Regions from separate parts of the Eubacterium sp. 1001713B170207_170306_E7 genome, predicted to be linked through region 3. Evidence: riboswitches for the same ligand, from Rfam matches in the RefSeq annotation. Region 3 holds a riboswitch; each other region holds the start of a gene.
The links. A riboswitch is a leader RNA that binds a small molecule or an ion and turns the genes downstream of it on or off. The one in region 3 is predicted to bind cobalamin.

Region 1 (5,715 bases), on a different contig from region 3:
AAGCGCTGGCGGCCGGACCGCCCTGAAAGGTTCTTTTCAAAAAATAAAAAAGAACCAAACACACAATTTGGTTCTTTTTTATCAGTGATATGCATATACTAAGTTTTTGTTTTTTCGATCATGACATCAGACGTTATCGCCGTCCTTGATGTCAAAATAGTCTGGTAAAAATTGCTGAACGTCGTTAATGCGGATTTCAAAATGGGAGTGCGGTCCGGTTGAGTTACCAGTGCTGCCCATTAACGCTACGACTTGGCCCTTTTGAACCCGGTCACCAACGCTTACCTTAAATTCGGAGTTATGACCCATTCTCAGGACGGTTTTTCCATCGTCCATCATAATGTCAACGCATAATCCGTAACCGCCAAAATCACTTGCCCGGATGACCGTACCACTCTGCGGTGCGTAAATCGGCGTCCCCATTGAGTTCGCGATGTCCACTGCAAAGCAGCCTGCATGGCTTCCTGGCTTATCTAAAGCGGAAATATTACCGGTTGCCGGTAAAATAAAGTTGTCTTTCTTTGAAGACATGGTCGGGTACTGCTTGGTTCCCTTTGAAACAATCTGAGCCACCGGCTCTTTCGCAACTGTTTCGGATAAGGTCGTTTCGCTCACAACCTTTCCGTCTTCATAGACGGTTTCGACTTCCTTATCAAGTTCTCCGTTCACACCTTGCTGTGTAACTACAGTTTGATCAACATATACATTCGGATCTTCCTGCTCAACGGTCTGGAAAGGTATGTCTTCTTTTTTAGTAGATGTTTTAGTCAGATTAATCTTTAAGATACTGGAGCTTGTCTCAGTCTCATTATTCTGGTTTTCTACATTCTCATTACTATTATTTTCAACGGTACCTTCAGCTGCTGGAGCTTCCTCTTGGGCTGGCTCATCGCTTTGGTCTCTTGCCACATCGGCTCCACCACGGCTTGCTACCTGGATTGGAGCATTCGTACTCTCTTCACTCTTACTCGGATTAGTATTACCTGTTGCTAAAAGATTAGCGCACTCGTCCGGACTGTTTAAGTCCTCGAGCGGAAAATTCTTAGGCGTTTCTACAACGTCACTCTGGATGTCGCATTTTACCAGCTTATCTGTACCCTGTACGTTACCGATCTTATTAATTGCACCTGCAATACCGGCCTGTACCTGGTCTGATGAAGCTAAGTTACCGACTTCCTGTCCGTCAACCTTTAATTCTACACCATGAACGCCGACCCGAAGGTTCTGGGCGTTCAATGCATCAGTAAATTCTTCCTCTGACAACATTGGTTTATTAAATGTGATGCTCTTTTTAATCTGTATATCATTGTAGACATATGCTGTTTCAATCGACGTTTTCGATCGCATATCCTGCTCTACCTGATCCAGACTCTGTGTAAACACAGCCGCATCTTTGGTATAGCCTAAAACCTCTCCGTCAACCATGACCTTGTAACCAAGACAGGTTGAAGAAAAGAATCCGAGAAGAAGCGCTACACAGAAACCTGTGAATACGACTTTTTCTCTTTTGCTCAAGTGCTTGGCGTAATGCGCAAGCTTCTTAAAAAACATCTGAAACTTGCCACTTGAGCGATGGCTTTCGTTGCTAATGCCTAATCACCACCCTCCTATATAATTTTGACCAAATTGTAAAGTTATTTACAATTTAGATATATTTTAACATATCCTTTGGCACTTGCCAATACCTTAACCGAAATTACTTAATATTTTATGAAAAATTCATTAAAATATACGTGTTTTAGGTTTATTTAAGGCGTCATGAGCACCTTTAGCAAATTTTAAGTATTTTTTTCTTTACATCTAACCGAAAAAGAAAGAGGAAAAATTTGTTGTTAAAAAAAAATTTACGGGAAATCCTCTGCCAGGGCCCAATAAACCTTGACAAAAGAAAATCAAAGGGATATGATAGGGATAACTTAATATTGTAAACATTATGTAAATGGGAAAAAGGTGAAATTCCTTTGCTGTAATCGCAGCTGTAATACAAAATGTCCTCTTGTGTGCCACTGTCCGCCGGATGGGAAGGTAAGAGGAATGCCATTGTAGAGCCAGAAGACCGGCATAATGTTTTCTTAAAACACTCCGATTTAGAGTTATTTAAGAGATACGTTCCCAATCCTTCCGTATTTTTTGCCTTCTCTAGCCGGAGAAGGCTTTTTTATTACACTAAATGAAGGTGAGGTATTCCCATTGATCGAAATAAAAAAACAGGCAAAACCAGCCAAGGAATTTAAAGGCGACACTGCCATCAAAAGCCTGATGACCATCAAACGCCAGCTTGAGGATAAACGCGGGCTGTTCGGTATCCATGAATATGCCTTTGCCAAAACCAGCGACCTGCTGTTTTCCATGGGCACCAGGCTCCTGTGCGAGGGCAACCAGTGCGGCCATTATGGCGCCACCTGGGCCTGCCCGCCGGCAGTGGGCAGCTATGAGAGCTGCGTCACCAAATGCCGCTCCTATGAGAACGTCTGCCTGCTTTCAACGGTCACCGATTTAAAGGGACAGTACGATTTCAAAGGCTGGCACCGGGCCCGCATGTTCCATGAGGCCGCCACAGCCAAGGCTGCCCGGCTTTTCAGAGCCCACTATCCCGGCGCGCTGGTGCTCTCCACGGAGGGCTGTATCCTCTGCGGCCAGTGCACCTATCCCAATGCCCCCTGCCGTTACCCTGACCAGATCTTTCCATCGGTGGAGGGCTACGGCATCGTGGTCATGGACCTGGCAAGCAAAACCGGACTTTCCTACAATAACGGCCCCGAGACCGTCACTTATTTCAGCTTTACCCTGTTTTAACCCTATTCAGAAAGGAGAACCACCATGAACCTGACCATTACCCCCGCTTCCTGTACCGAGCCCCTGCCCCCAGCCGTTTCGGTTTCCGATTTCCACGCACTCAAGGAAAAGTACAGCAGCCTCAGAAAAAAAGCGACCAAAGCTTACTGCGCATTGGACGGCGTTCTTTCCCTGTTTCAGGCCATTGCCCTGGAAAAGGGCATTGACTTTAACCCTGTAGTTTTCTATCCCATGTCCTCCTTTGTGCGAGAGCGGGATATCTGCCGGATAACCGAGCTGCTGCTGGAGAGTGCCTTTTCCGCGGGTGAAAAGAGAGTGGACTTTACCATCAACCTTTTTAACGCAGGCGTTATCTCCCTGTCCCTCAAAACCAGACAGCCCTGCAGGCCTCTTCCCCAGTATACAGAGGAGCTCCAGACCCTGCTCGCAGCCTATGACGGCATACGGGATACCCGGCGGATTGGCGGACGGGAGCTGACTGCCTTTATCCTGAGGCACCGCCACGGCCAGACCGAGGAAAGCTTTGGCAGTGATCTGCTATACGTCCGTTTTTAAGATTTTCTCAGCCGTTTCCTCATCAATGATCAGGTGGCGCGCAAACCCCGTGTTCAGACAGCCGATGGCCGAGCCCACATTGGCCTCGACAGGCACAATGCCAATGAAATTCTTGATCTTGGAAAGCGGCGCCAGGGGAATCTGGATGGCGAAGTCATCCTCTCCCTTAATCTGCTGCCCCTTCCAGTTAAAAAAGTAGGACAGAATATTGGAGGTTGCCCGCTCCGTGATCAAACGCCGCCCAAAGCGCAGGGCGGTGGCATGATCCGGCACGCAGGGATAGCCGCCAAGGGTCACCAGCGCGGTATCCGTCTTTTTCCACAGAGCCAGAATACTGTTGTAATTATCCGTGGTCACAAACAAATCCCGCTCCTGCTTGGTCGTGGGAAAGGCCGGCGAGATTAAAAAGTCCGCCTCAAAGCCCGTCTTCCGGGCAAACTCTGTGGCCAGCTCATTGGGGTGATAGCCCTTATGAGGCACTGTCGCTGTTCCGATCAGAGGGCAGACCTTTCCGCTGTACTGTCCGGCGAGCTCCCTGTTCGCCAGAATATCAATGACCCGGCTGATGTTATAACCCCAGCCAAGGCCCAGGATACGGGTTTTCGGAAGAATCTCCAGAAGGAAATCCACAGCGGCTTCATAAAGACGCTCCTGAGTTTCATTCTTATCCTCCGTACAGCTGACAACTTGGCAGCTCTTTAAGCCAAAGCGGTTGCAAAGCTCCCGGCTCTTTCCAATGCTGGTGCTGTCAAAGGACTTAATCTCAATTTTGACAATCCCCTCTCTGCGGGCTTTGTTCAGCAGATTGCTGACCGAGGGCCGCGAGATCCCCATGGACTTTGCGATCTCAGCCTGAGTCATATTCTCTTCATAATACATTTGCGCCGCAGTAATAAGACGGATCAGTTCTTTCTCTTTCATGATGCTCTCCTTATACAAATGTCAACAGCTTTTTTCTAAATATACTCTATTTTTTGACAAATGTCAATCTGTTGCTTTTAAGACTCAAAACCCGCAATACTTAACATTTGTCAATAAATCCCTCATTTTTTCTGTTTTTAGGGTGATTTTTAATGTTTTTAAATTATTTTACGTTTTTATTATTGACAAATGTTAAATCCAGTGATATTCTATAAGCAAGTTGAAACCGATACCGGAGGTGAGCGTATGCCAGTAGAAACCTTAAAAATCAAGAACATGTTATTGACATCTGCTAATAAAATTAAAAGCAGTGTCGAAAATTTAACCAAGCTGGACTGTGAGCTCGGTGATGGCGACCATGGAACCACCATGGAGAAGATCGCCAAGGCCATGATCTCAGAAGTCGATGCCTGGAACGAAGAAACCAACCTCAAAGAAGCGCTGGAAGCCCTGAACGATACCCTTGAGGATATCAGCGGCGGCTCCGCAGCTCCCCTGTTTGGCTCCTTTATCTGCGGAATGGCCGAAGCGGCCGACCCCAGCGAGGATACCGACAGCTTTATCAAAACCATCCTGCTTGGCGCCTATGAAGAATTTTTCGATACATCCGGCGCAAAGCCCGGCGGCAAATCCATGATGGACGCCATTTACCCTGCGACCGAGGTGATCCGAAACTCAGACAAAATCACTCAGGAAGTCCTGAACCAGGCTGCCAAAGCTGCCCGTGAAGGCTCCAATGCAACCTCAGAGATGCTCGGAAAGTACGGACGCGCCCGCTACATCGGCGACCGGGCCATCGGCCATATTGATCCCGGCTCCGTATCCTTTGCCCTGTTCTACGAAGGCCTGGCAGAAGGCTATGCCCTTTAATTACGTTTTAATTTATTAAGATTCTCAGGAGGAATTTAAAATGAAATATGAAATCATGCACGTTGGCGTTCCTGTAAAGGAAACCGTATTGCCCGAAGATTACGCCGAAGGCCTGAAGGTTTATATCTCCGGCCCAGATAACAACGACCTGAAATTTGAATACCTGCGTTTTGAAGAGGGCACACCCCTTCACCCGGATGTTGTCAACAAAACACATGTTGCCTATAAAGTACCAAACATCGACCAGTTCATCGAAGAAGAAGGCGCCACCGTCTTAAACGGAAGAATGGCCGTAGATGAAACCCTGGACATCGCTTTTGTATCCGTACACGGCACTGTTCTGGAACTCATGGAAATGAAGTAAGGTCCAGTTTTTCAAAGAAAACTGGCAGCAAGCAAAATCATTTTTTAATCTAAATTAATAGGGGGAAATACTAAAATGACAATGAAAAAATTCTTAAACCAGCCGGAAAACATCGTATCTGAATTACTGGAAGGCCTGGAACTGGCAAATCCGGATATCATCGAAGTAACAGGAAACAACCTGGTCGTAAACAAAAAATTAAAAGACGC
Region 2 (5,715 bases), on a different contig from region 3:
GGATGACCGGACGGCTGGAAAAAAATCTGAAGCCTATGTGAGGAGGCAGCCCGGCGCTTCGGTTCGGCTTTTACTTCCCTAAGTCTTAAAAGGCCTGTAAAACATTTACAGGCCAGTGCATTCCAGGATATAATAAACTTAAGAACAAAAGGAGGGTCTGAAAATGCCTTTATTAAAAGAAGATTACACCGAAAAGCCCATAAGTCTGGAGGAGTTTGAAAAGCTTCCGGCCGACGAGCAAAAGGTTTATGAGCTCATCGACGGAATGGTGATGATGACACCACGGCCAAATGTCGCGCACCATGATATTTCAGGAAATCTTTACTTTGCGTTAAAGACTTACCTGACAGGAAAACAATGCAAAGTGTACAACGAACTGGAAATACGCCTGAATAAAGATGTTTTGGTGCCGGATCTCAGCGTGCTGTGCGACCCGGATAAATTCACCGACCAGCGTTATGAGGGCCCGCCTGCCATTGTCATTGAAATCCTGAGCCCCGCTACCTACCGCAACGATCTTTTCGTCAAGCTCAATAAGTACCAGCTGGCCGGCGTTCGGGAATACTGGATCGTGAACCCTAAGGTAAAGGCTGTCACCGTTCATTATTTTGAGCATGAAACCGCTGCAGAATTCACTGCAGAGGATACCCTGGAATCCAAAGTGTTTGAGGATCTGAGTGTTTCGCTAAAGGCTGTTTTTGAGTAAGACAGCAGAGAATCTCATTATTTTGAGATTCTTTTTTAATTTTTGTAAGATTTTGCTTCTGGGCGCGTCTTGGGGCTGACAGGCTCCTCCCATTCGCCGGTTCATGATTTTTTTACGATTCTGTTAATCATGCTTCCTGTTTCTGCTGCTCTGGTTTATCAGTCGGTCAAAAAGCGTCGGCTAACGAAATATTATTGGGCTTAATAAATTCTTAAAAATTGCCTTTCTCTGCGCATTTGTTGTTATTCAGGTCAACCTGTACTATAATGATAGTCAAAATCAAACAGAAATAATTCAAGCGAGGTGAAGCATGAAAAATTTTAGTATGCCGGAAACGGTCAGTCCGTTTTTGGAGCAGGAGGAGCTGGAACGGTTAAGCCAGAGTCTTGAGAAAAACGTCTCCCGGGAAGCGGCAGAGGCGCTGGTCCGCCGTGTCCCGCTGCGGCCGGGAGCAACGCCCAAAGAGAGGGCCGAGTGGGTAAACCGCCTGTCGGAGGAGCTGGAGGCAAGCTTTGACCGGGAGACCATTATCAAAATAAGAATGGGCTGCCACTGCAACGAAAACGGCCGGCTGGAGGAAACCGCTGAGGCTTTCAGAGCGCTGTACCAGTCCAACGGCCAGAATCTGGAACGCTTTGTCAGCCACCTCAACAAGAGCGGCGCGGGCTGGCGCATCAAGGGAGACGCGCTGTATACCAAAATGTTTACTTGTGAGTGCCCCATGCTGGAAAAGGCAGAGCCCTCCCCGTCCCTGACCTGGTGCTACTGCACCGCCGGGTACAGCAAAGCCTTCTTTGAAGCCGTATTTGAGCGGCCGGTAGAGGTCGAGCTGCTCCAGACCATCAAGCAGGGGCATGACTGCTGCCTGTTGAAGATTACAGGAATCCTTTAAGTTAAAACAGATGTGAGGAGGTTAAAACCAATGAAATCAAAAGCATGGGACTGGGAGAAAAACCAGTCGGATTACTGGCTTACCCCCTGTGTGGAGAGTCCCTATCTCGCGGAGCGCTGGCAGAGCAGGGGCTTTTTGCGTTTTCTGGATCTGGGCTGCGGCCTTGGGCGGCACGCGGTTTACATGGCTCAAAAAGGCTTTGAGGTCACCGCCGCCGACCTGTCCGAGTGCGGCGTTGCGCACACCCAAAAATGGGCCGGGGAGGAGCAGGTTCCCCTCACGGCCTGCGTGGCCGATATGCTCGACCTGCCCTTTGAGGACAACACCTTTGACTGTGCCCTGGCCTACAATGTCATCTACCATACGGATATTGCGGGCTTTCAGGTCGCTCTGGCGGAAATCCGCCGGGTGCTGAGACCGGGCGGCGAGCTGTTCCTCACGCTCATTTCCAAGAGCAGCTACGGCTACGAGCATGCAGACAGCAGCCGGCGCATTGACGCCAACACCCTGCTGTCGGAAAAGAGCGGTACTGAGACGGGCGTGCCCCACCTCTATGTGGATCTGGCAGACATCCAGCGTTTCTTTAAGGACTGGCAGCTTGAGGACAGCCTGAGAGAGTCCTGTGTCCATAACCTTGAGGCCCCGCAGGACTACAGCACCCACTGGAGCCTTATGGTCCGAAAATAAATCCGGCCGATTGGATATTGACAAGCATGGTGGAAGCAGGTATAATGATAAAAAATGAATAACCTTTGAGGTGCTTAGCAATAAGAGAATAGGGAAACCGGTGAAAATCCGGTGCGAACCCATCACTGTAAACAGGGACAAAGCCTGAAAGCCACTGGAGCAATCCGGGAAGGCGGGCCGCGGACGAGCTGTAAGCCAGGAGACCTGCCTTAAAGAAGAAATGCGTGCAGGGGGATAATGCAGCGGCGTGTTTGAATAAACGAAATCTCGGAAAATGGGACCGATGAGCAGAGTGCTTATCGGTTTTTTTATTTACCAAAAACCGGGCGGGCCTGTTTTCCACGGGGAGATGTTCATATCCAAAAGGATTTGACATAAAATTTCAGTTTAATGGAGGAAAAGATGAAAAAGAAAGTGATTGCGCTGATGTGCGCGCTGCTTCTGCTGGTTCCGGTATTCGCCGGGTGCAGCCAGAACGGGGATTCAGCAAAGGCGGAGAGCATTACCGTGGTGGACGATACAGGCCGTGAGGTAACCATTCCACAGCCCCTTGAAAAGGTGGTGGTGGCCAACCGCTACAATTCTGAGCTGATCCGTGGGATCGGCGCCATTGACAAGGTGGTGGCCGTGGATAAGAATACGGCCCAGGACCGAGTGTACTGGAGTCAGTTCGACCCGGAAAATGTCATCGGCAAGGGCCAGAGCGAGCTGAACTATGAAAAGATCGCTGAGCTGGGCGCTCAGGTACTCATTACTCCGGACAACGGCACCTGGGAAGAGGACATTAAAAAACTGGAGCCCTTCGGCATTCAGGTGGTCGTGGTATCCGGCTATAATAACGCCGAGCTGCCAAAGGAAATCGAGATTCTGGGCAAGCTGTTCGGCAAGGAAAAGGAAGCCGAAAAGCTTACCAAATTCTACCAGGATAATATGGATCTGGTGGCGGAAAAAATCAAGGACGTCAAGGGAAGCAAAAAGGTGTACTGGGAATACGGCGACCCGAATACCACCTGTATCCCGGGAACCAGCAATGACGGCTGGAACAGCATGCTGGTCAACGCCGGCGGTGTCAATATTTTCGGCGATCCTACCATTACCGGAAAGACCATCGACCCGGAAAAGATCCTGCTGGAGGATCCGGACCTCATCATCAAGACCTCGTCCGGCCCGGCCCTCAAAAATACCGGTGTCTACACGCCGCCGACAGCTGAGGATTACAGCACCATCTCCAGCGAAATGCTGAGCCGCGCGGGCTGGTCCGATTTAAAGGCCGTCCAGAATGACGATTTCTATGTGACCACTGGCTTCTGCGCCGGCGGACTGGGCAAGATGATCGGAACCGTTTATACCGCGAAATGGCTGTATCCCGAACAGATGAAGGATGTTGACCCCGACGCGATCTTTGACGAATGGATGGAAATCCAGGGAGTTGATCCGGTAGAGGGACACGTTTTCCAGGTTAAGCATCAATAGCTATGGAAAAGCAGCCATCGTTAAAGGCCTATCACAAAAAACGAGCGGCTCTGATGCTGGCAGCGGTGATCCTTCTGGTCATTGCTGCCTTTTCCAGCTGCTTTGTCGGCGTTGCCAATGTGACCGTGGGGCGGGTGCTGGCCACCCTGCTGCCCGGCGGCCATTTTATGGGCGCGGCGGCCCTGAACCAGACCGAGCTCACCGTGCTCATGCAGCTGCGCCTGCCGCGCATCACCATGGCGCTGGTTTCCGGCGTGGGCCTGGGTATCAGCGGGCTGGTCATGCAGGCCATCACGGGCAATAAGATGGCAAGCCCTTTTACCACCGGGCTTTCAAACGCCGCGGCCTTTGGGGCTTCGCTGGCCATTATTTTTGGCTTTATGCCCTTTGGCAGCAACCAGGTGGGCACAGTCCTGATGGCCTTTGTATTTTCCTTTATCTGCGCCGCCATGGTGTACGGCATCGCCTCGGCCAAGGGCATGGGCAAGACAACGATCATCCTGATCGGCATTGCCCTCAACTATTTCTTTTCAGCCCTGAACGCCAGCATGCAGTATGTGTCCAACGAGCAGCAGCTGTCCGCCATTGTCCACTGGACCTTCGGCAGCCTTTCGGAGATCACCTGGGAGCAGATCATCGTGGTCTCGGTCATTCTGCTCCTGACCTTTCCGTTTATCATCCGGTTTGCATGGCATTACAACCTGTTGTCCACCGGCGATGAAAGCGCGGTGGCGCTGGGCGTTAATGTCATGCGGCTGCGGCTGCTTTCGGGCATTGCGGTCACGCTTATTTCCTCGGCCATTGTCAGCTTTACCGGGGTTATCGGTTTTGTGGGACTGGTGGCGCCGCATATCGCCAGGCTTTTGATCGGCGGCGACTACCGGGCGCTCATACCGCTGACGGCGCTTTCGGGCGCCATCCTGCTCATCGCGGCGGACACCGTGGGCCGCGTGGTGGTCTCGCCGGTGATCATTCCGGTGGGCATTGTGGTTTCCTTTATCGGGGTGCCGGTGTTTATCTATTTAATTGTAAAAGAACAGAAAGAGCGGTTGGTCTGATGAAAATGACAATTCGAGATTTAAGCTTTGGCTATCGAAAGGCCAGGATTTTAAAGGGGGTCAGCATCGACGTGGAGCCGGGAAGGCTGTGCGTGCTGCTGGGGGCCAACGGAGCAGGCAAAAGCACGCTGATCAAGTGTGTTAACGGGATATTGAAGCCTGAAGAGGGCGAGATCCGCCTGGATACCACCGATCTTCTCAGACTGCCGCAAAAGGAAAAGTCCAAGCTCATCGGCTATGTGCCCCAGAGCACTGAGGTGGAGGACAGCGGCCTGAATGTCTTTGAGATGGTGCTGTCCGGCCGCGTGCCCCATATGAAGGGAAAAATGAAGGATGCCGATTATGAGATTGTCCGGTCAGTTCTGGAAAAGATGTCCCTCACCGCTTACAGCACCAAGCTTTTGAACCAGCTGAGCGGCGGTGAGCGCCAGCGGGTTTTTATCGCCCGCGCGCTGGCCCAGGAGCCGGTGGTCATGCTCTTAGACGAGCCGACCAGCAACCTGGACCTGCGTTACCAGCTGGAAACCATGGAGATCGTAAAAGGCCTCTGCCAGGATAAGGGCATGACGATTATGGCGGTGATCCACGACGTCAACACAGCGGTCACCTTTGCCGACCAGGTGGTGCTCATGAAGGACGGAAACATCCACGCCACCGGCCATCCCGATGACATTCTGAACACGGAGAGCCTGGAGCGCATTTTTGACGTCCGGGTCGCGTTTGCCGCCTATCAGGATAAACAGTATGTGATTCCCAAGCGGTGCGCCGGCTGAAAATTAAAGGAATACCGGTCTGCCCGCCGCGCTGTCAATAAAAAGCAGCGCGGCGGGTATATTTTTTAAAGAAAGGCTTTTAAATCAGATGAAATTTATGCTATAATAAGCATGTAAAACGATTAC
Region 3 (5,715 bases):
CACATCATCTAAATCGATGATCCGGTGCGCGACCAGACGGTTAACCGTCCATTTTGCACCCCGACCAATCATTAGAACTTACGCAGATCCTTAACTTTTTCGGGAAGTTTGTCTTGGTGGTTGAAAAGCCAGCATGCGGTATTGGCATTTTTAATGGCTTCCTGGCGGGCCGTTTTTTCGACGACCTTAAACAGTTTATCTTTTAAGCTATTTTTTTTCATAATAGACACCTCAAATTTAATAAACAAATACATCAGCTGATTACACTTATTTTAGCGTCTTCTTGTAAGAGCTTCAATCCGTTTTATCTGAAGTGTCTTTTTCCTTGTCTATTTAATCATACCTATGTCTGAAGTAAAAAATCATGTGTCTATTTTACGCTGAAGGAGACAATAAAATTTTCACCTCGAAAAATTCATCATTACTTTTTCGTTGTATTGTACCATCATATTTTTCCACGGCTGATTCGACGTTTTTAAGTCCTAATCCCATATGCTTACCACCTTTTGTAGATACAAGGGTATCTTTATCCCAAGCCAACTCTCCATTATATTGATTGCGGATACTGATAGTCACAAATTGATTGAATTTAAAGACTCTTAAAACAATCATTCTTCTTTCTATGGGAATTTTAGTGCATGCTTCAATCGCATTATCCAGCAAATTCGAGAAAATTGTGGTCATATCAAAAGGATCAATAAAGTTAAAATCGATATCTTCCACTTCAATATTTAACTCAATTCTTAATTCATCACATTTTAGTATTTTATCATTAACAATAATTGTCAATATACGGTTTTTACATTTAAAACGGCCTGAAAGAGCGTCCATACTCTCTAAAATTGTTTGCGCATAATACTTAGCTTCAATACCACTTCCTGAAATATATAATTCCTCTAAGGTTTGCATGTGATTCTTCATATCATGAATCAATCGCCTAGAATGATCATATTGGGCTTCAATATTATGATAATAGTTATTTTGCATAGACAATTGCTGATCTCTTAGTTTCATTTCATTTTCCAAAGTATATTTTTGAGAAATAGCTTCAAAAAGATAAATCAAGTAAATATCTAATCCTAAAAATCCAACACTCAAAATAGTTAAAACAACACTTGTAATGGAAGTGTCAATGATAATAGAAATATAATCTATTATTAAAATTTCAAAAAGTGCTAAGATTATTAAAAAGATATTTTGTTGTGTTGCTATTTTACCAAATTCATGCTTTTTCATTATTACAATAAGAGGTCTATAAAAACACAAAAGCATCACTTGACTTGCCAAACCTGAAAAAAATAACGCGGCACTATTTCCCATAATAATTTCCATTGTTCTACCGCTAAGAACAGAAAAAGCTAACACAGAAATGGTGTCCATAATAAACATATATAAATAAAACAACAAACTTGCACCAACAATTTTTCTTTTCATTGGTGCATCAAACAAACAAATTCCAACTAAGCAGGTCGCTAATAATCCATAAAAACTTTTCAGCAAAGGAATTCTCAATTGATTAACTATAATCGCAAAAGATACAAACATAAAATAAGAAAGCACATAAATTGACATAGTGTATTTTTTCTTAAATAGTTTAAACATAAATTTAAACAGAACATATCCTGATATACTGTACCACAATATCAAATTTCCCCAATAAAACACATTATCCATACTTTTCCTCGAACGTATCTCTTAAGCCAATCCGCTACAGCAGCTTAAAATTCTCCTCAATATAATCAAACAGACGCGCCTTAAATTCCACGGCGCGTTTCTGGGCAATGGGTAGGGTTTCGCCGTTATCCAGGAACAGGTCGGCCCCGGCGATGCGCTTGCAGTGGAACAGGTTCACAATCACGCTTTTATGGCAGTACTCAAAATCAAAGTCCCCGACCTTTTCCATGATCTCTGACAGGACGCCGTTAAATTCAAAATCGCCCTGGGTGGTGCTCATTTTGATCTTTCTCCGGACGCGCTCAAAATAATAAATATCGTTGCTGGCAAAGACTTTCAGCTCGCCGCCCATCATCAGCGAGACGTCGTGGCTCTTGTTTTCCTTCTCGATAAAATCAAAAACCTCGGTCAGCACCATGTTAACCTTGGCGGTGTTAAAGGGCTTGACCAGATACTCAAACGCGTGCACGGCAAAGGCGTTGCGCATGTAATGGGTATAGCTGGTGATAAAGATAAGCTTTACCCGGGCGTCCCATTTGCGGATCTGCTTGGCCGTGTCGATTCCGTCGGTGCCGGGCATCTCCACGTCAAGAAAAAGGATATCAAACTGGATACGGTCCTCAAGCACTTCACTGCCGTCATGATAAACATACGTCTCCACATCAATACTGTGTTCCTCACCATATTTGATGATGAGCGCCTCAAGCTTTTCCGCAATTAAAGCATTGTCATCGCAAATTCCAATTCTAATCATCCCATTTTCTGCCTTTCCGATATTTCTTTCATTATATCATATTTTCTTCTAACACCCTATAAAAAGGCGTGATGAAGTTCATTCCTACCAAATATTCTATACCATATAATGACGCTTTGAAAACCAGAATTTTAACATTTTTTTCAAAAAAAGAAAAGCCCCGGCGTTTGGGACTTTTCTAAAAAAGGGAGGGTTTTTCAGCCTCGCTGACTGAAAAGAGGATTTAATGACACCTGTCTGATGGAACAGGCATTATGAGATCTAATTAAATACGAATGATAAGGCGACCGTCCTTAAATTCCATAAAAAAATCCCTCTCGGATTCAGAGAGGGATGAACGAACACAGTTATACTGGATGGTAAAGGTTTTGTTTCGTTTCTTAAGCACTCTAAATCGGAGTCTTTTAAGAACCAATCACTATGTCGGTCTTCTGGCTCAGCAATATCGTCTTTCCGCCTTCCCATCATCATTGACAGTGGCTTTTCAGAAAGCATTTTGCATTACAGCTGCGATTACAGCAAGGGATTTACACCCTTTTCCCACTACATAGGATCATTCAATATTTAATTAACTTCATCATACGCTCTTTGGGCGGATTTGTCAACAGCTTCTTTTTAATTCTTTACGATTTTTCAGGCGGACCCTTTCCGTCCGCCAGCCGCCTCTATAATAATAGAGCACAAGCACTGCCCCGGTCACGATCCAGGTCAGCGGATAGCTCAGGTAGATCATGCGCGCGTCGTGTACAAACCGCAGAGTGGTAAAAATCCAGCCCAGCCGCAGGCCGCACATGCACACCAGAGTAATGACCATGGGGATGACCGTGGCTCCGGCACCCCGCAAAACACCCACAAACACCTGATCGGCGGCGTAGATGCCGTAAAGGGGCACCACGGTGTACAGCTGGCGCATACCGTTTAAAACCACTGCCTCGTCCGAGGTAAACATGCCCAGGATCAACCGGGCGTTCAGGATAATCATTACGCCCAGGCCAAGGGTCACGCCAACGCACAGCAGCAGGCAGACGTTCTTGCCCTTCACCACCCGCTCCCAGTGTCCCGCGCCCATATTTTGGCCCACGAAGTTGGAGATGGCCAGACAGAAGGCGTCAATGGGCATAAAAAGAAACCCGTCGATCTTCATATAAGCGGTAAAGCCGGCCATTACCTCCAGCCCAAAGGTATTGATCTGGGACTGGACCACCACATTGGAAAAGCAGACCAGCACAGACTGCAGGCCGGCGGGCAGGCCGATGCGCACAATATCCCTGAGTGTCTGAGCGTGAAACCGGATTCTCGCTGGCCGCAGCCGGTAGATGGGGTCGGCCCTCAGCAGGATAATGACAATGAGCACAGCGGCGGCCAGCTGGGCCAGGGCAGTAGCCAGCGCAGCGCCGGCAACACCCATGCCCAGCGGACCCACAAAGAGCAGGTCAAGCCCGATGTTCAGCACCACCGTGACCACCAGACAGGCCAGCGGGGTTTTGGAATCACCCACAGCGCGCAGGACACCGCTGCCAATGTTGTAAAGGGTCATGGGGATCATGCCCAGAAAATAGATGCGGATATAGGGTACGGCGTATGCCAGCCCGGCCTCGGGAATGTTCATCATCTGCAGCATGGCCGGCGCAAAGGCCAGCCCCAGAACAGTGAGGACAAGGCCGGACACCAGGCTCAGGGCTACGGCGGTGTGTACAGCCTCCTGCACCTTATCGTATTTTCGGCTGCCAAAAAACTGTGAAATCAGCACGCTGGCCCCGATAGACAGGCCGATAAAAAAATAGATCATAAAGGTGATGAGCAGGCTGCTTGCGCCTACGGCTGCCAGCGCGTCTGCTCCCACCAAACGGCCGACGATCACGGCATCCGCGGTGTTGTACAGCTGTTGGCAGAGGTTGGAGAACATGAGGGGCAGGGCGAACAGCAGCAGCTGCCGCCCGATCCTGCCCTCGGTCATCTGGCCCTTTAACGGGATTTCACGGGTTTCTTCCATATGGGTTTCCTTAATTAATAGAGATGGCAGGCCACCTGGTGGCCTGGCGCCACATCCTTCAGGACAGGCTTGTTCGTTTTGCAGACCGGCATACATTTTTGACACCGCCCGGCAAAGGGACAGCCCGGCGGTAAATCCAGCGGGCTCGGCGGGTCGCCGTCAATGGTTTCGATCTTTTGACAGCAGTCCATATGCAGTGAGAACACAGACCCCAGCAGCGCCTGAGTATAGGGGTGCATGGCGGCTTCACACAGCTGCCCGCCCGGCACAGTCTCCACGATATTGCCCAGATACATGACGGCCAGCCGGTGGCTCAGGCTCTGGACCAGGGCCATATCGTGACAGATAAAGAGCATGGCAATGTTTTTTTCCCGCTGAAGCCGGGTGAGCAGTGCCACGATTTTCTTCTGAATGGAAACATCCAAGGCCGAGGTGGCCTCGTCGCAGACCAGCACCTCCGGGTTCAGGGCCAGAGCTCTGGCAATGCCCACCCGCTGGAGCTGGCCCCCGCTCATGTTGTGGGGGTAGCGGCTCATAAAATCCGCGTCCAGCTCGACCATCTCAAGCAGCTCCAAGGCCTTTTCAGCCCGTTGTTTCCGGGTAATCATGCCAAAATTCATGAGGGGCTCGGTAATGATGTCCCCCACCCGCATCTTTGGGCTGAAGGAGGCGGCGGGATCCTGAAACACCATCTGGATATGCCGGCGGTTCTGCCGGGCCGCCTCTCCCGAGAATCCGGCGATATCCTTTCCTCTAAAGTATATCGCACCCGAGGTGGGCTTTTCAAGCTGAACCAGCATTTTAACAAAGGTGCTTTTTCCGCAGCCGCTCTCCCCCACAATGCCCAGGGTCTCGCCGCGCCGCGCTGCCAGGCTGACACTGTCGCAGGCCTTGAGCATGCGCCCGCCCGGGGCATGGAAGCATTTGGTCAGCTCTTTGGTTTCCAGGACAATTTCATGTTTTTCAGACAAAGCGCGCACCTCCCAGCTCGGGCACTGCGGCCACCAGCTCTTTCGTATAATTTTGTTTTGGGTGAAAGATCACCTCTTCCCGGGTGCCGCTCTCCACGATCTGTCCGGCCCGCATGACGATGATCCGGTCTGCCATATACGCGGCCACGCCCAGATTATGTGTGACGATCATGATTCCTGTGCCAAAGTCCTGGCGCAGGGCCATCATCTGGCGCACGATCTGGGCCTGGGTGGTCACGTCCAGGGCGCTGGTGGGCTCGTCGGCCAGCAGCAGATCGGGCTCAAACACCATGGCCATGGCAATGCCCACCCGCTGGCGCATG
Region 4 (5,715 bases), on a different contig from region 3:
TTTTCGCCCACAAAATCATAGAGCCGCATAAAATAGGTGTTGATGATCTCGTCGACAATGTCCTCTTTTCGGTTAAAGTAATAGGTCAGGGTGCCGAGGCCCACCTGGGCGTTGGCAGCTATGTCTGTCATTCCGGTATTGTTATAGCCGCGGGTATAAAACAGCTCCTTGGCCTGGTGCAGGATGTTTTCATGGGTCTGTTTCCCCTTTTTGGTCCGTTCCTTTTTTCCTTCCGGTGCTTCCAGATTTATCGCCATAGCGGTTCTCTCCTTTTTTGCTTCGCAATTAAAAAACCTCCTCGGATTCAGAGAAGGAAAACAGCGGCCGTCTAAGGAGGGCTCTGGAATTGTCTTGTCACTCTAAATCGGAGTTTAAAACATATCTCTGTGCTGGTCTTCTGGCTTTACAATATCATCCACATCCCCTTCCCGCCGCACTGGCAGTGGTTTCCGGACTGGCTTTTTGTATTACAGCTGCGATTACAGCAAGGGTCTCCCACCCTTTTCCCATTACACAGGATAAAATCTTTATTTAATTGTTTTCATCATAGCTTTTCAAATGCTTTTTGTCAAGAATTACATCGAAAATCCGGCTGGATATAGTGGACCTTATAATCGTACTGCCTGCAATAGACGTCTATTTTGGAGCCCTCGTAGCAATATACGGTCACATCGTTCCGGTTAAAGATCCACTCGCCCACTTCATCGGGATCGTGCCTTATCTCAACCTTCTTGAGGTTGGGGCAGCCATGAAACGCCCATTTTCCAATGGTCTTAACGTTTTTGGGCAGCTTAAGGGCTGTGAGCTTCTTGCATTTCAAAAATCCGGATTCTTCAATAACTTCCAGGCTCTCGGGCAGCTCCAGCTGCTGAAAGCTGCAATTCACAAAGGCTTCTTTACCGATATATTTTAGATTTTGCGAAAACCGGATGGATTCCAGGCTTTTGCACATGTAAAAGGTTCTGAAGGGCAGTCTTTCGATGGTATCTGGCAGCTCGATGCGCGCCAGCTTATCACAGTTGTAAAAAGCATTCTCGCCGATCCGGGCAAGCCTGTCCGGCAGGGTGATGCTTTCCAGGCCGCGGCAGAATTTAAAGGTGCGGTCCTTGATGGACTGGACGCCCCCGGGTATTTCAAGCGACTGTATTCGGCGGCACTCCATAAAGGCGGCCTCTCCCAAAAGCTTCAGGCTTGAGGGCAGACTGACGGCGGAAAGCATGGTGCATCCCTCGAAGGCATGACCGCATATCTCCTTCACGGATTCTGCGATTCTAACCTCCTTCAGCTTTGTCAGGTTTTTAAACGCGTTTACGCCAATCCGTTCAAAGCCTTCCGGAATATTGACACGTTTGATATTTGTCTTTGGCAGGTCTTTTTTTGAAAAAGCCTCGATACGTTTTGCGCTCTCACTCATCTGTTTCCTCCAAAATTTCTTCTTCTGACTGGACTTTCAGCCGCATTGCTCTTATCCTTGCGGCAGGAACTTTTCATAAGTCAAAACAATAAAACTTCCGAAATGTTTCTTTTATTTCCATATAATGGTTTTATTCTTCAAACGGCTGTTTTGTTTCTTATATTTATTTTAACGCATTAATTATATATAAAAAGTTTTGAAAGTCAATTTCAGAACCTATTGTAGTTTATTTTTACGATTTTGTCAAATAATCAAAAAGCATTTAAGATTATCCATATTTTTTTCTTATACTCTTAACTTGAACGCTCAAAATACATATAGGGGGTATGTGTATAATTATTTCTGCTCTTTTTTAAAAAAATTCAACTTTTCTTATTGACATTATGGAACAAGGTGCTATAATTAAAAGCGTAGCCGGTACACCGGCGCACTTTAATGGTTTCCATCACAAACGATGGTTAAAGCATAATTGGGTGTAAATCCCAAACGGTCCCGCCACTGTGAGACGCAAGTCAAGTCAGGATGCTGATCATTAAAACTGCAATACATTTGGTTACGAGGAGATAACTGAGTGTCAGGACGAAATTATAAGGTTTTAGGATTCGTTATTTCGTACTTTCACTGCTTATCCGTCTGGTAAGCGGTTTTTTTTCGCCCTGCTGTCCTGTTGATTGAATCGTAGCCCGGTAAAATTCATTTTTGGAGGAGGTAAAAATGACAAAGAACCAAAGAAAGTTTGTCACACTGCTGGGCGCGTGGGCGCTTGTATTCGGGATTGTACCCGCCGCAAACGCAATGCATATTATGGAGGGCTATCTTCCTGTGGGGTACTGCATTGCATGGGGCGTTATCTGTATTCCCTTTTTAGCTGCCGGGTTTTTCTCAATTAAGAAAACCCTGACGGGCAACAGAAGATCCATTACGCTTCTGGCCATGGCTGGCGCTTTCATTTTCGTTATTTCATCACTCAAGATCCCTTCTGTAACAGGCAGTTGTTCCCACATGACGGGTACAGGTCTTGGGGCCATCTTATTTGGACCAAGCGCGGTCAGTATTCTTGGCATCATCGTCTTATTATTCCAGGCCATCCTGCTGGCGCACGGCGGCTTAACCACCCTTGGCGCAAACACCTTTTCAATGGCCATTGCCGGCCCCTTTGTGTCTTTTGGCATCTACAAGCTCTGCCAGAAGCTGAAGGTTAACCGCAAGGTTGGCGTTTTTCTTGCCGCCGCGCTTGGGGATTTGTTCACCTACTGTATTACCAGTTTCCAGCTGGCTTTGGCTTATCCTTCTGAACAGGGCGGTGTGGCCGCATCGGCTGTAAAATTCCTGGGTGTCTTTGCCCCGACTCAGCTGCCGCTGGCCATCATCGAAGGGATTTTAACGGTTATTATCGTTATCGCTTTAGAAACCTACGCAAGCCCGGAACTCAAATCCATTGGCTTCTTAGCATCGGAGGAAGTGTAAAATGAGCAAAAACAAAAAATTAGTGATCGTTCTCCTGGTGATTGTGGCTTTACTGGTGGTCGTACCACTTTTTGCCCTTCAGGGCGCTGAATTTGGCGGTTCTGACGACGCGGGCAGCACAATGATTGAAGAAATTCAGGGCGGCGAATACGAGCCCTGGTTCACCCCTGTGCTTGAGACCATGATCAACGGTGAACTGCCTGGCGAGGTAGAATCTCTGATTTTCTGCCTTCAGACCGGGATTGGCGTTGGTATTCTGGCTTTCTTTATGGGCCGCCTGGTTGAGCGGAAAAAGCTTGGCAAGGAAGAAGCCGAGCTGTAAGCCCTCAGCCTAAAAACCGATAGATATCAAAAAAATAAAACACGCTCACACGGCGTGTTTTATTTTTTTGAAGCCTCTTTTGTTTTACTGCTACACCAGTAATGGTACTGTCCACACGCTTGACGCTGGACAGTGCAGCTGTGACGAGTTTTCACAGCCTGGGTGGTGATTTCTTTCTCTTTTTGCGGCGGTATCCTGCCTTAAGCAAGATTATCCGTTTTAAATTTCCGCAATCTCCCGCACACGGGCCAGTCCCTTCGATACCGATGGAACAGCCAGCAGAATCATTGTCAGCGCGCCCTCCGAGAAAATATAGACCGCGTTGTACACCATTGAGTACGGCAGCGCACCCCATCCCTCCCAGGCCATGGAGCCGAAAAACAGCCAGCCGGACAGCACCGCGAACACGTAGCGGCCGCAGATTCCGGCCAGGTATCCCTTTATCAGCCCGTGCTTCGACTGGCTGAAGAAACCGGATAAGCCCAGCGCACCAAAGGCGAGCACATAATCGACCAGCACCTGAAGGGGGTATAAGATAAAGGGGTCGATCACCATCTGCAGAATACCGTAGGCGATGGCCGCCAGAATTCCTGTTTTGGGGCCGTACCAATAGCCCGTCAACGTAATGAAAAGCATGCTGAACAGCGTCACAGAGCCGCCGGTGGGCAAATGGAAGATTTTAATGTTCGATGCCACCACTGCCAGCGCAATGGCCGCCGCGCAGAAGGTCAGATGCCGGGTACTGATCTGACGGTGTTCGGTTTTCCCGGCAGCCAGCGAGGCGGTCACCAGCACCACTGCCATCAGACCGATGAGCACAGCGTATCCCGCGGTTGTCGGCAGATAGGTGATACCGCCGTCAGACGCTACGGGCTTTATAAAAAATTCAAGCATGATTTGCTTACCTCCAAAGATACAGCGTTATAAGTTTCAGGCGTATTTATTATACGTTTCCCAAAGCCAGGCTGTCAACCAGACCTGGGGATAAAATAATTCTTAAAGTTTCGGGAAGGGCTTAATATTCACAAATTAAAGATTTACCTTTACCCAAAAAAATGATAAAATCAACTATATACTGCAAAAAAAGAGGATTTAATCTTATGGATGAAAAGAATTTACAAGATCAGCGCGAGGAGCGTACCCGCGAAGAGCAGGCAATTGAGAACGCCTCTCTGTTTGAGCGTCCTGTCCCCCCGGAGGATGAGGTGATAATTGATGAGCCCGCAGCGCCGGAGGCAGAAGCGGAAACCATCATTGATCCCCCGGAGCCGCCGGAGGGCGAGACGGAAAATGCCGGTCCTGATGTCGGCGAGGTTCTCAGCTTTGACGACGATGATGACACCACGGTCAAGGATTCAGGCGATGGCGGGGAGCCGCCGGATATGCCTGAAAAGAAAGGCCATAAAAAGGTCTGGATTGGCATCGGCATTGGTGCCGCCGTTATTCTGGCCATTTACCTTGGCTTAAGCTTTTACTTCAGCACCCGCTTTTATTTTAACACCACCATGAACGGCTTTAACGTCACTGGAAAGACTGCGGCCCAGGTCGATGAAGAAATGCAGCAGAACGCGGCCACACACACCTTAACGTTAAAAGAACGCGGCGAAAAAACCGAAACCATTGCCGCGGATCAGGTCAACATGCGCTACATTTCGGATGGCAAGATTTCCCAGATGCTAAACGACCAGAATGCTTTTACCTGGCCGATGTCACTGCTTCCATCGGGCCGTCAGGATCTGGAGGCAACCTTCAGCTATGACGAGGCCCAGCTCATCAGCGCCCTGAACCAGCTTCAGGCCGTATCCGGCGCCGAGGTCGTCAAGGTCGCCAATGCCTATCCTAAATTTAACGGCGCGAGCTACGCCATCGAGCCTGAGGTTACCGGCAACGAGCTGGATCCTGCCAAGCTCAAGGAAGCCGTGAAAAACGCTATCTTATCCGGTGATACTGAGCTGGATCTGGAAGCGGCCGACTGCTATAAAAAGCCTTCCTTTACTAAGGAGTCCGCTAAAGTTAAAGAGGCCATGGACACCATGAACAAATACCTGAACGCCACGGTCACCTATACCTTTGGCGACGCCACAGAGGTGCTGGATAAAAACACCATCAATACCTGGCTGGCAGTGGACGACAATATGGACGTCCAGTTCAACCAGGACCTTATGACCACCTATGTGGCAAACCTGTCCGACAAGTACGATACCTATGGTATTACGCGCAGCTTTCAGACAAGCGGCGGCGGCAGTGTCAGCATTTCCTCCGGCGATTACGGCTGGCTGATCGACCAGGACGAAGAGGTCGCTGCCCTTATCCCGATTATCCAGGCCGGACAGCCTGTCACCCGGGAACCCGTTTACGCGCAGACTGCCGCAAGCCACGGCTCACCGGACTACGGCAATACCTATGTGGAAATCAGCCTCGGCGGACAATACATGTGGTTCTATAAGAACGGCAGCCTGGTCGTCGGCACCCCGGTTGTTACAGGCAGCCTGAGCGGAGGCTTCGCCACACC

Region 1: it holds a riboswitch for cobalamin, as region 3 does, so the genes downstream of both, I2B62_RS16070 (DUF2284 domain-containing protein) here and I2B62_RS17805 (LytTR family DNA-binding domain-containing protein) in region 3, are expected to answer to the same signal.
Region 2: it holds a riboswitch for cobalamin, as region 3 does, so the genes downstream of both, I2B62_RS01655 (ABC transporter substrate-binding protein) here and I2B62_RS17805 (LytTR family DNA-binding domain-containing protein) in region 3, are expected to answer to the same signal.
Region 4: it holds a riboswitch for cobalamin, as region 3 does, so the genes downstream of both, I2B62_RS19685 (energy-coupling factor ABC transporter permease) here and I2B62_RS17805 (LytTR family DNA-binding domain-containing protein) in region 3, are expected to answer to the same signal.

The regions. Positions count from the first base shown of each region.
Region 1 is NZ_JADMVE010000007.1:2,028-7,742, reverse strand. Features, by position in the region: gene I2B62_RS16075 (peptidoglycan DD-metalloendopeptidase family protein) at 127-1,551, opposite strand; cobalamin riboswitch at 1,906-2,080, shown strand; gene I2B62_RS16070 (DUF2284 domain-containing protein) at 2,191-2,796, shown strand; gene I2B62_RS16065 (hypothetical protein) at 2,821-3,351, shown strand; gene I2B62_RS16060 (sugar-binding domain-containing protein) at 3,334-4,272, opposite strand; gene I2B62_RS16055 (dihydroxyacetone kinase subunit L) at 4,519-5,142, shown strand; gene I2B62_RS16050 (hypothetical protein) at 5,183-5,506, shown strand; gene I2B62_RS16045 (dihydroxyacetone kinase subunit DhaK) at 5,582-5,715, shown strand, end outside.
Region 2 is NZ_JADMVE010000001.1:307,154-312,868, forward strand. Features, by position in the region: gene I2B62_RS01635 (YdeI/OmpD-associated family protein) at 1-41, shown strand, start outside; gene I2B62_RS01640 (Uma2 family endonuclease) at 164-706, shown strand; gene I2B62_RS01645 (DUF6144 family protein) at 1,017-1,598, shown strand; gene I2B62_RS01650 (class I SAM-dependent methyltransferase) at 1,629-2,285, shown strand; cobalamin riboswitch at 2,337-2,512, shown strand; gene I2B62_RS01655 (ABC transporter substrate-binding protein) at 2,688-3,758, shown strand; gene I2B62_RS01660 (iron ABC transporter permease) at 3,761-4,816, shown strand; gene I2B62_RS01665 (ABC transporter ATP-binding protein) at 4,816-5,589, shown strand.
Region 3 is NZ_JADMVE010000008.1:137,141-142,855, forward strand. Features, by position in the region: gene I2B62_RS17790 (accessory gene regulator B family protein) at 1-72, opposite strand, end outside; gene I2B62_RS17795 (cyclic lactone autoinducer peptide) at 72-221, opposite strand; gene I2B62_RS17800 (ATP-binding protein) at 376-1,674, opposite strand; gene I2B62_RS17805 (LytTR family DNA-binding domain-containing protein) at 1,709-2,428, opposite strand; cobalamin riboswitch at 2,832-2,994, opposite strand; gene I2B62_RS17810 (MATE family efflux transporter) at 3,030-4,421, opposite strand; gene I2B62_RS17815 (ABC transporter ATP-binding protein) at 4,436-5,401, opposite strand; gene I2B62_RS17820 (ABC transporter ATP-binding protein) at 5,385-5,715, opposite strand, start outside.
Region 4 is NZ_JADMVE010000012.1:11,966-17,680, reverse strand. Features, by position in the region: gene I2B62_RS19695 (TetR/AcrR family transcriptional regulator) at 1-257, opposite strand, end outside; cobalamin riboswitch at 370-532, opposite strand; gene I2B62_RS19690 (leucine-rich repeat domain-containing protein) at 569-1,414, opposite strand; cobalamin riboswitch at 1,834-1,963, shown strand; gene I2B62_RS19685 (energy-coupling factor ABC transporter permease) at 2,129-2,881, shown strand; gene I2B62_RS19680 (energy-coupling factor ABC transporter substrate-binding protein) at 2,883-3,203, shown strand; gene I2B62_RS19675 (energy-coupled thiamine transporter ThiT) at 3,423-4,097, opposite strand; gene I2B62_RS19670 (L,D-transpeptidase family protein) at 4,304-5,715, shown strand, end outside.